DNA from 3 places in the Amycolatopsis alba DSM 44262 genome. Region 1 is predicted to be linked to each of the others. Evidence: riboswitches for the same ligand, from Rfam matches in the RefSeq annotation. Region 1 holds a riboswitch; each other region holds the start of a gene.
What was found. A riboswitch is a leader RNA that binds a small molecule or an ion and turns the genes downstream of it on or off. The one in region 1 is predicted to bind cobalamin.
Positions count from the first base shown of each region.

Region 2: another riboswitch for cobalamin. It lies ahead of metE (5-methyltetrahydropteroyltriglutamate--homocysteine S-methyltransferase); the one in region 1 lies ahead of AMYAL_RS50120 (hypothetical protein).
Region 3: another riboswitch for cobalamin. It lies ahead of AMYAL_RS0137790 (CoA-acylating methylmalonate-semialdehyde dehydrogenase); the one in region 1 lies ahead of AMYAL_RS50120 (hypothetical protein).

Region 1 is NZ_KB913032.1:689,595-692,861, forward strand. It holds gene AMYAL_RS50120 (hypothetical protein) at 1-1,976, opposite strand, end outside; cobalamin riboswitch at 2,060-2,201, opposite strand; cobalamin riboswitch at 2,285-2,409, shown strand; gene AMYAL_RS0103055 (prenyltransferase/squalene oxidase repeat-containing protein) at 2,445-3,267, shown strand, end outside.
Region 2 is NZ_KB913032.1:8,920,771-8,924,037, forward strand. It holds gene AMYAL_RS0141010 (ketopantoate reductase family protein) at 1-551, opposite strand, end outside; gene AMYAL_RS0141015 (TetR/AcrR family transcriptional regulator) at 641-1,210, shown strand; cobalamin riboswitch at 1,250-1,471, shown strand; gene metE (5-methyltetrahydropteroyltriglutamate--homocysteine S-methyltransferase) at 1,574-3,267, shown strand, end outside.
Region 3 is NZ_KB913032.1:8,122,853-8,126,119, reverse strand. It holds gene AMYAL_RS0137795 (acyl-CoA dehydrogenase family protein) at 1-255, opposite strand, end outside; gene AMYAL_RS0137790 (CoA-acylating methylmalonate-semialdehyde dehydrogenase) at 263-1,762, opposite strand; cobalamin riboswitch at 1,922-2,107, opposite strand; gene AMYAL_RS0137785 (short-chain fatty acyl-CoA regulator family protein) at 2,381-3,267, opposite strand, start outside.

The DNA.
Region 1 (3,267 bases):
TCGTCAGCGTCGGCGAAGGACCCGATATCGGTGAACTTGCCGTCCACGCCACGCAGTTTCACCAGATCGGCGCGCAACTGCCCGGCGACGTCCGCCTTGGCGAATTCGGCGACGAGCACGAGTTTCGCGAGCGGCTCGGCGTAGGCGGCCCCGCTCTGCTCGTAGGGCGCGCCGTGGGCGTAGGCCTGCACGGCTTCGTTCGTGAGCAGGAACTTCGAGGCGCGGGCGACCGTGTCCGGCTGCTCGTCCAGCGCCCGCAGGGCCAGCACGAGATCGGCGGTGGCGTCGTAGTCGACGTAGGTCTTCCCGTCCTCGGTGACCTCGACGTGGTCACCGCCGACGAGCCGGTTCGTCAGGTACGCACCGAGCCGGGAAGCCGCGGTGGCCGTGCCGGGGACCGCGACCGGCGTGGCGATCGCGGTCGGCGGCGGGACCCTGGCGCCGGTCGACGCCCTGGGGGTGACGGTCTTCTTGGGTTTCGGCGCCACGGTCTTCGGTGCCGGCTTGTCCGGCACCGGTTTGGCTGCGGGCGGGGTGTTCGTGACGGTGACCGTGCTCGGCGCGGGCGGGCTGACCGACTGGGACGACGTGCTCGGCGTCGGTGTCACCGACGTCGTGGTCGTGGTGGTCGTCGTCGTTGTGGTCGTGGTGGTGGTCGTGGTCGTGGTCGTGGTGGTGCTGGTCGGCACCGGTTCGCTCGTGGTCGAAGTCGGGGTGCTCGTGGGCGAGCCCGTTTCGGACGAGGTCGTCGGCGTTTCCGAAACGCTGCTGGTCGGCGGCTGCGCGCCGCCCTTCGCGAGCGAATAGAAGCCGATCTGCGCCAGCCCGAGCGAAGCCTGGGCACCCGCGCGGATCCAGGTGTCGAGCCCGCTGATGCCCGAGGTACGCGCGGCTTCGTAGGAAGCGGGGTTGTAGGCGATCGCGCCGAGTTCGCCCGCGAGCCGGTTGCCTGCGTCGGCCGCGGCGTTGGCCTGCGCGGATTTGAGGAACCGCACGCCCTTGTCCACCGCCGCGGCCGCGCCGCCCGCGTCGGCGAGCCCCTGGACGATCATCCCGGTGCTGTTGGTGTTCGGGGCCTCGGTGCCGACGCCGCCACCCCAGCCGCCACCGGCGCTCTGGTTGCCGAGCAGCCACGAGACGGTCTTGGCGATCGGGGCGTCGAGCCCGGTCGCGCCCGCCTTCCGCGCGGCCACCATCGCCGAAAGCGCGATGCCGGTGGCGTCGCCGTCGGACGGGGACAGGTCGAGCGGCTTGCCCTCGTCGCAGGTCGAGACCTTGTGACCGTCCGGGGTGACGTGGTCGCCGGTCTCTTTCGTCGGGATGTAGGGGAAGAAGATGCGGAAGTAGCCCTCGGAACACTGCTGGGTCAGCAGCTTGTCGATGGCGAGCTGGTCGTTCTCGCCCACCGCGGCGAGCCCGATCACGCCGAGCGCCTGGCCGAACATGTTGGCGTTGTTGCTCACCGTGCCAGTGATGTCGGGATTCTTCGTGTAGTCGCTTACCCGGCCCTTGTCGGGGCCGTTGCGCATGATCGCGGCCTTGGTCTCGGCGACCAGGTCGTAGCCGTCGAAGCTCCGGGGGTTCCGGCCGGAGACCTCCGCGGCGACCAGGGTCTTGGCCGTGGCGCCGCCGACGATGACGTTGTCGAACCCCGCGCCGGGGATGAACCCGTCCCAGGTGAAGTAGTCGGTGGCGTGGCCTTGTTCGTCGAGGAACTTCGCGATCGGCTCGGCACGCTGACCTTCGCCCGCGGCGTACATCGCGAAGAGCACGTCGAGCATCAGGCCGTGGTCGGGCAGCTGACCGCCGGCGGGGTTCTCGAGCGTGCCGTCCGGCTTCAGTTTCGTCGCGAGCCAGCGGGAATTCGCCTGCGCCGCGTCACGGTCACCGGCGGCCGTCGCCGTTCCGGTGAGCAGTGCGGCGACCACGCCGACGCTGACGGCGAAGGCCAGTGCGGCCTGGTACCCGCGGCGCATGACTCCTCCTTGCGGCATGACGGAGGACAGGCGCGGGACGCCGCAGTCACCCCTGTTTATCGCGACAGTGGTTCGGACTTCTGGTTGGTTCATCCGCCCGTGCGGTACCCCGGCTCGCCCTGGTGAAGGGCCCACGGTTGCGCGACAGCGCCGGATTTCGACCGGCTTCCCCGTCACGGGCAGCGGTGTTCAGTTGTCGAGCCCGCCGAGGTTAACACTCGATTACCTGCGGCAGGCACCGCTGACCAGGTCGGTTGCCAGGATCACATCACCGCTCGCGCCCGGCGGTACCCCGGCGCTTGACCGGGATGAGATTCTTCGGTTCGTCCGATTCAGCGCGGTCGTGGGGGAAGTCCGGTGAGAGTCCGGCGCTGTCCCGCAACGGTATGCCCTCCAGGCGAGCCCGGTCACCCACATCGCGCGGTGTCACCACCGACTCCTGTCGTGGAAATGCGGGAAAGGGTTCTCATGAGACGTTTGGTCCTCGCTGTCGCCTTGCTGTGCGGCATCGGACTGGTCGCCGCACCGGCGGCGACCGCGGCCACCCCGGTCAAGGCGGACGCCGCCGCGGGCTGGCTCGCCAGGCAGCTGACCGACGGGGAAAGGTTCGAGGCCGACTTCGGCGGCCAGAAGTTCCCCGACCAGGGCTTGACGATCGACGCGATCTTCGCGTTCGCCGCCGCCGGGGTGTCCGACACGAACGCGGGCAAGGCGATCGCCTGGCTGGCGAAGCCGGAGATCACCACCGGCTACGTCGGCAGCGGCGCCGAGGCGTACGCGGGCGCGCACGCCAAACTTCTGCTCGCCGCGCAGATCCGGGGCAAGAACCCGGCGTCGTTCGGCGGTGTCGATCTGAAAACGGGACTGCTCTCGCTGCTCACGCCGTCCGGCCGGTTCTCCGACCGCTCCGAATTCGGCGACTACTCCAACGCCTTCTCGCAGTCGCTCGCCCTGCTGGCGCTGGATCGCACCCCCGCCGGGGCGCCCGCGTCGGCGGTGACCTTCCTGGCGGGCAGCCAGTGCGCGGACGGCGGCTTCCCGCTGAACTTCGGCGAAGCGACCTGCACGAGCGACGTCGACTCGACCGCGATGGTCGTGCAGGCCCTGCGCGCCACCGGTGACGCGGTGAACGCCCGCGAAGGCACCACCTGGCTGGTCACCAAGCAGCACGCGAACGGCGGCTTCGGTGTCGGCACGAACGCGCCGAACGCCAACAGCACCGGCCTCGCCGCCGAAGCGCTGGCCGGGCACCGTCCCGCCGCCGCGGTCAAGGCGCGGGAATTCCTGCGGT
Region 2 (3,267 bases), 8.2 Mb from region 1:
AAGTCGGGCCGCTCCTTGATCCGGAGCCCGGCCTCGCGAAACGCCTGGCGCACGGCCCGCTCCCGATCGGTCGGGGGCCTGCCGAGGGTGCCGAAGATGACCGACGGCATCAGCATCCCGTGGAGCACGCCGTCCGCGTCGAAACCGCCTCCGGCCTGCGGAAAGCCCCAGGCGATCCGGTCGAGAGGGAGCGGGCCGATCGCCGCCGTCGGCTCGGTCCAGATGTTGCCGAAGACAAGTACCGTGGCCTTGCCGACACGAGGGGCCAGGAAAGCCGTCGCCTCCGGAAGGCGGTGGTGCGACACGCTGAGCACGATCAGGTCGAAATCGTGGTCCGGCTCCAGTGTTTCGCGGAGGCGCACCGGCCACTCTTCGACGACGCGCTGCCCCCATACCCGGCGCCGCGTGTCGAGCAGGTCGAGATCCACCGTGTCCCCGTACTCCGCAGCGCGGCCCGGCCGGACGTAGAACTCGACGTCATGTCCCGCCTTGTGCAGGGCCCAGCCGTAGATGGTGGCGATCACGCCACGGCCGAACATCAGGATCTTCAAGGTGCACCTCACGGGGTACGATTGATGTGGAGATCATCTCCACTTCGAAAATATGGAGATGATCTCCATTTGTCAACGCGAGGGAGCGCATGACCGCCGACAAGCCGCTGCGGGCCGATGCCCGGCGCAAGCGCGAGGCCCTGCTCGCCAAGGCACGGGAGCTCTTCCAGGCCGGATGCTTCTTCGATCTGCGCTTCGACGACTTCGCCTGCCTGGCAGGCGTGGGCACCGGCACGCTCTACCGCCACTTCCCCACCAGGGAGGCACTGGCCGAGGCGGTCTACCACGGGGAAGTCGCCGCGCTGTGCGACCGCGCCCGACAGCTCCAGGCCACCCTGCCCGCGGCGGAGGCGTTGGCGACCTTCCTCCGCGACATGGTCGACCACATCGATGCCCATCAAGGCCTGGCCCGGACGCTGGCCACCCTCATGGCCGATCGTTCGGGCGCGCTCGCCGAGGGCAGCCAGGCGCTGGAACAGGCTGTCACCGACCTGGTGGCCGACGCCGTCCGGGACGGCACCGTTCGCGACGACGTGGACGCCGGCGCCGTGATGATGGCGTTGCACGGCATCGGCGCGGCCCATGACCGCCCCGGATGGCGGGCCGAGGCCGACGGTGTCATCACCCTCCTGCTGGACGGGCTGCACCGTCCGCTCTGACTTTTCTCACATTCGAGCGGTCCCGTAGCGCTCCTGAGTACGCTTCGAGGTGCTACTGGTTCGCCCGGCCTCCCAGGCCGGTCGAGGTAACAGGGAACCCGGTGTGAATCCGGGACTGCCCCGCAGCGGTATGTGGGAACGAAAGCCGTCACCGTGCGAGACACGGTAAAGCACTGGGCATGGCGCCCTGGGAAGCGACGGCCGGTAGGAGCGAGCGAGTCGCCCACGAGTCCGAAGACCTGCCCGTGGTACGTGCGCCGACGGCGTGCGTGAGTCCGGGCCTCGCGGGATGGGCACGACCGAAATCGCGGTCACTCCTGCGCGCGCTCCGGACTCTGACGACAAGCTCGCGAGGAGAGAGCTGTGACCGAAATCGGCACGACAGTGCTGGGCTACCCCCGGATCGGACCGGACCGGGAACTCAAGCGTGCGCTCGAACGCTACTGGGCGGGCAAGATCGACGAGGCCGAACTGCTGGGCACCGGCCGCGCGTTGCGGACGCAGACCTGGCAGGCGCTCGAAAAGGCCGGGCTGGACTCCGTCCCGTCCAACACGTTCTCCCACTACGACCAGGTGCTCGACACCGCCGAGCTGTTCGGGGCGCTGCCGGAGCGCTTCACGACGCTCGGCCTTTCGCCGCTCGACACCTACTTCGCCGCCGCGCGCGGGGTGCAGGACGCGCCGGCGATGGAGATGACGAAGTGGTTCGACACGAACTACCACTACCTCGTCCCCGAACTCGGCCCGGACACGACGTTCTCGCTCACCGGCACCAAACCGCTGGACGAGTATCGCGAAGCCCGCGCGATCGGCGTCGAGACGCGGCCGGTACTGGTGGGCCCGGTGACGTTCCTGCTCCTCGCGAAGGCGTCCGAGAGCGCCCCAGAGGGCTTCCGCCCGCTGGACCTGCTCGACGACCTCCTCGACGGCTATGTCGAACTGCTGCGCCAGCTGCACGACGAAGGCGTCGAGTGGGTGCAGTTCGACGAGCCCGCCTTCGCCGCGGATCGCACCGAGCAGGAGCTCAACGCGCTCATCCGCGCCTACCACCGGCTCGCGAAAGCCACCGCGCGGCCGAAGATCCTGGTCGCCGGCTACTTCGGCGGTCTCGGTCGCGCTCTGGGAGTGCTCGCCCGCTCCCCGATCGACGCGATCGCCGTCGACCTGGTCACCGATGAGTCCTTTGTGGACGCTGTCGTGGCCGAACCCGCGTTGCGGGACAAGGAGGTCCTGGCCGGTGTCGTGGACGGGCGCAACGTCTGGCGCACCGACCCGGCCCGCGCGCTCGGCCGGGCGGCGACGCTGCTCGGCACCGCGAAGTCGGTCAGCGTGTCGACGTCGTGCTCACTGCTGCACGTGCCCTACGACGTCGAACGGGAGGACGGGCTTCACCCGCGTCTCAAGGGCTGGCTCGCTTTCGCCAAGCAGAAGGTCGACGAGGTCGTCCTGCTCGGGCGCGCGCTGAAGGAGGACGGGGTCGACCTGTCCGCCGCTCGTGCCGCGGTCTCGGATCGCGCCACGGCGGCCGACCTGGCCGACGCCGGCGTGCGCGCCAGGCTGGAGGCGTTGCGGCCGGAAGACACCGTCCGCTCCCCCTATGCCCGGCGCGCGGCGGCGCAGCAGGCCGCGCTGGACCTGCCGCCGTTGCCGAGCACGACGATCGGCTCGTTCCCGCAGACCACCGAGGTCCGCAAGGCGCGGGCCGCGCACAAAGCGGGTTCGCTGGACGACGCGGGCTACGAGGCCGCGATGAAGGCGGAGATCGAGCACGTCATCCGGCTGCAGGAGGATCTCGGGCTGGACGTGCTGGTGCACGGCGAACCCGAGCGCAACGACATGGTGCAGTACTTCGCCGAGCGGCTGGCCGGGTTCGCCGCCACCGACTTCGGCTGGGTGCAGTCCTATGGCTCGCGGTGTGTCCGGCCGCCGATCCTGTACGGCGACGTCTCGCGCCCGGAGCCGATGACCGTCGAGTGGGCGCGCTACGCGCAGAGCCTGACCGGCAAACCCGTCAAGGGAATGCTGACCGGTCCGGTGACGATCCTGGCGTGGTCGTT
Region 3 (3,267 bases), 7.4 Mb from region 1:
GATATACGCGGCCAGCGAAGGGCAGCCGGTGGCGAGCGCCTCGAAGACGAGGACGCCGTCGAGCCGTCCGAGCGCGGAGCCGCCGAGGTCTTCGGGCAGGTAGACGCCGCCCATGCCCAGCTGGGCGGCCTTGCGCAGGACGTCGACCGGGAAGTGCTTGGCCTGGTCCCATTCGATCGCGTGCGGGGCGAGGTGCTCCGCGGCGAACTCCGCCGCGGTCTCGCGAAGGGCCCGCTGTTCGTCGGTCAGTCTCATCGCGGCCTCAGCTCATCGTCGGGATGACGAAGCTGGCGCCTTCCTTGGTGCCGGAAGGCCAGCGCGAGGTGACCGTCTTGGTCTTGGTGTAGAAGCGGATCGAGTCCGGCCCGTGCTGGTTCAGATCGCCGAAACCGGAACGCTTCCAGCCGCCGAAGGTGTGGTAGGCGATCGGCACCGGGATGGGCACGTTGACTCCGACCATGCCGGTGTTCACCCGCGAGGTGAAGTCGCGGGCGGTGTCACCGTCGCGGGTGAAGATCGCGACGCCGTTGCCGTACTCGTGCTCGCTGGGCAGCCGGAGTGCTTCCTCGTAGTCGGCCGCGCGGACGATCGACAGCACCGGCCCGAAGATCTCTTCACGGTAGATCCGCATGTCGCTGGTGACGTGGTCGAACAGGCAGCCGCCGAGGAAGAAGCCGTTCTCGTGACCGTCCACAGTGGTCTCGCGACCGTCGACGAGCAGCTTCGCCCCTTCCGCGAGGCCGACGTCGATGTAGTCGCGGACGCGCTGGACGGCCTCGGCGGTCACCAGCGGCCCGAAGTCGGCCGTCTCGTCGAGCGAGGCGCCGACCTTCAGCGTCTTGACACGTTCGGTAAGCCGGGCGGCCAGCGCGTCGGCGGTGGCCTCGCCGACCGGGACGGCGACCGAGATCGCCATGCAGCGTTCGCCCGCGGAGCCGTACCCGGCGCCGATCAGCGCGTCGACGACCTGGTCGAGGTCCGCGTCCGGCATCACGATCATGTGGTTCTTGGCTCCGCCGAAGCACTGCGCGCGCTTTCCGTGCGCGGCCGCGGTGGTGTAGATGTACTCGGCGATCGACGACGAACCGACGAAGCCGACGGCCTCGACGCGGGGATCGGTCAGCAGCGCGTCGACGGCTTCCTTGTCGCCGTTGACCACGTTGAACACACCCGGCGGCAGACCGGCTTCCAGGAAGAGCTCGGCCAGCCGCAGGGGGACCGACGGGTCGCGTTCGGACGGTTTGAGCACGAAGGCGTTCCCGCAGGCGATCGCCGGGGCGGCCTTCCACAGCGGGATCATCGCGGGGAAGTTGAACGGCGTGATCCCGGCGACCACGCCGAGCGGCTGCCGCATCGAGTAGACGTCGATACCGGTGCCCGCGTTGTCGCTGTACTCGCCCTTGAGCAGATGCGGGATGCCGATGGCGAACTCGACCACTTCGAGCCCGCGCTGGATGTCGCCGCGCGCGTCGGGGACGGTCTTGCCGTGTTCGGAGGTGAGCAGCCGGGCGAGGGAGTCCTCCTCGGCGCGGACGAGGTCGACGAACTTCATCAGCACACGGGCCCGCCGCTGCGGGTTCCAGCGGGCCCACTCGAGCTGGGCCTGCGCCGCGTCCGCGACCACGGTGGCGACCTCGTCGGCCGAGGCGAGCGGGACACGGGCCTGGACGGCGCCGGTGCTGGGGTCGAAGACGTCGGCGAACCGGCCGGACGTCCCCGCGACCGGCTTGCCGCCGACGAAATGACTGAGTTCGGTGCTCATGGATGCCCTTTCCGAAAGTACGCAGGACGAAGCCGCCCGAAGACCGCGATCGGCGGCCGGGCAGGGGAGTACGGACGACTTACCGCCGGGGTGGTGGCGGGTCGGCGACTTTCGCGCAGGCAGGAAGAATCCGCATGCGTTCAGCTCCATCCTCGTGGACGAACGTGGACATCTGCGGCCGGTATCCTGGCTCCCGGATCCGCGGCGGCTCCGGCCTTCCCGGCTCGCGCCAGTGGCCTTCTCTGCGGGAGCGCCGCTCCCCGGTCACAGTGGCGGGACCGCACCGGATTTCCACCGGCTTCCCTGCACCGCAGACCTGTGGACACCATAAAGTAGGAAGTCCGACTATGTCGAGGTTGTGGCGTACGCCTCAGCGGCCCCGCTCCATCGAGCGGCGGGGTGGTAGCTGGTGTTGCGAAAGCCACTTTCGCAACGTTGAAGGTTGCGAAAGTGGCTTTCGCAACGCTTCCGGCGGGACCACCTGCCCGGCGGCGGTAGCGGTCGGGAGCGGTAGCGGTCGGCAGTGCCGAGTGTCGCGAAAGCCACTTTCGAGACATCAGACGTCCCGAAAGTGGCTTTCGCGACACCGGGGCCGGCGGCCCCGCTCCGAATCGCGACTCAGGCGAGGGGTGGGTAGGGCAGCAGGCTGGAGGAGTGCTCGTCCACCCGCATTGGCTTCCCGATCGCGGGGAAGGCACGCTGCGGGCAGGCGGGCCGCTCGCAGACCTTGCAGCCCATCCCGATCGGGGTGATCGCCGCGCCGGTGCCGAGTGCCAGGCCGTCGGAGTAGACGAGCCGCCGGGCATGCCGCAGTTCGCAGCCGAGCCCGATCGCGAACGTCTTCCCCGGATCGCCGTGCCCGCCCGCCGCGCGGGAAACGGTGCGCGCGAGCCAGAAGTACTTCTTCCCGTCCGGGAGTTCGGCGATCTGCGTGAGGATCCGGCCCGGCGAACCGAAGGCTTCGTAGACGATCCACAGTGGACACGAGCCGCCGACCCTGGAGAAGTGGAACCCGGTGGCGGACTGGCGTTTCGAGATGTTGCCCGCGCGATCGACGCGGACGAACGAGAACGGCACCCCGCGTGTGCCGGGACGCTGCAAAGTGGACAGCCGGTGGCAGATCGTCTCGAAGCCGACACCGAAATGGTCCGAGAGCCGCATGATGTCGTAGCGGTACCGTTCGGCCGCGCCGAGGAAGACGCGGTACGGCAGCACGACCGCGCCCGCGTAATAGTTGGCCAGGCCGATCCGGGCGAGCCGCCGGGCGGTGTCGCCGCCGAAGTTGCCGCCGTCCACCAGCCGGTCGATCACGTCTCCGGCTTCCAGCAGTGCCAGTTCGGACGCGAGCCGGAAGGCGGCTTGCCCTGGTCTCAGGGCGGGGGAGAGGCGCAGGGTCTTCTCGCGTGCGTCGAAGTGGTGCTGGTCGGCGCCCAGGGGTTCGGCGACGACCTTGACTCCGTGCCGCTCCAGGAGCCCGGCCGCCAGTCCATTGCGGACTTCGCCAG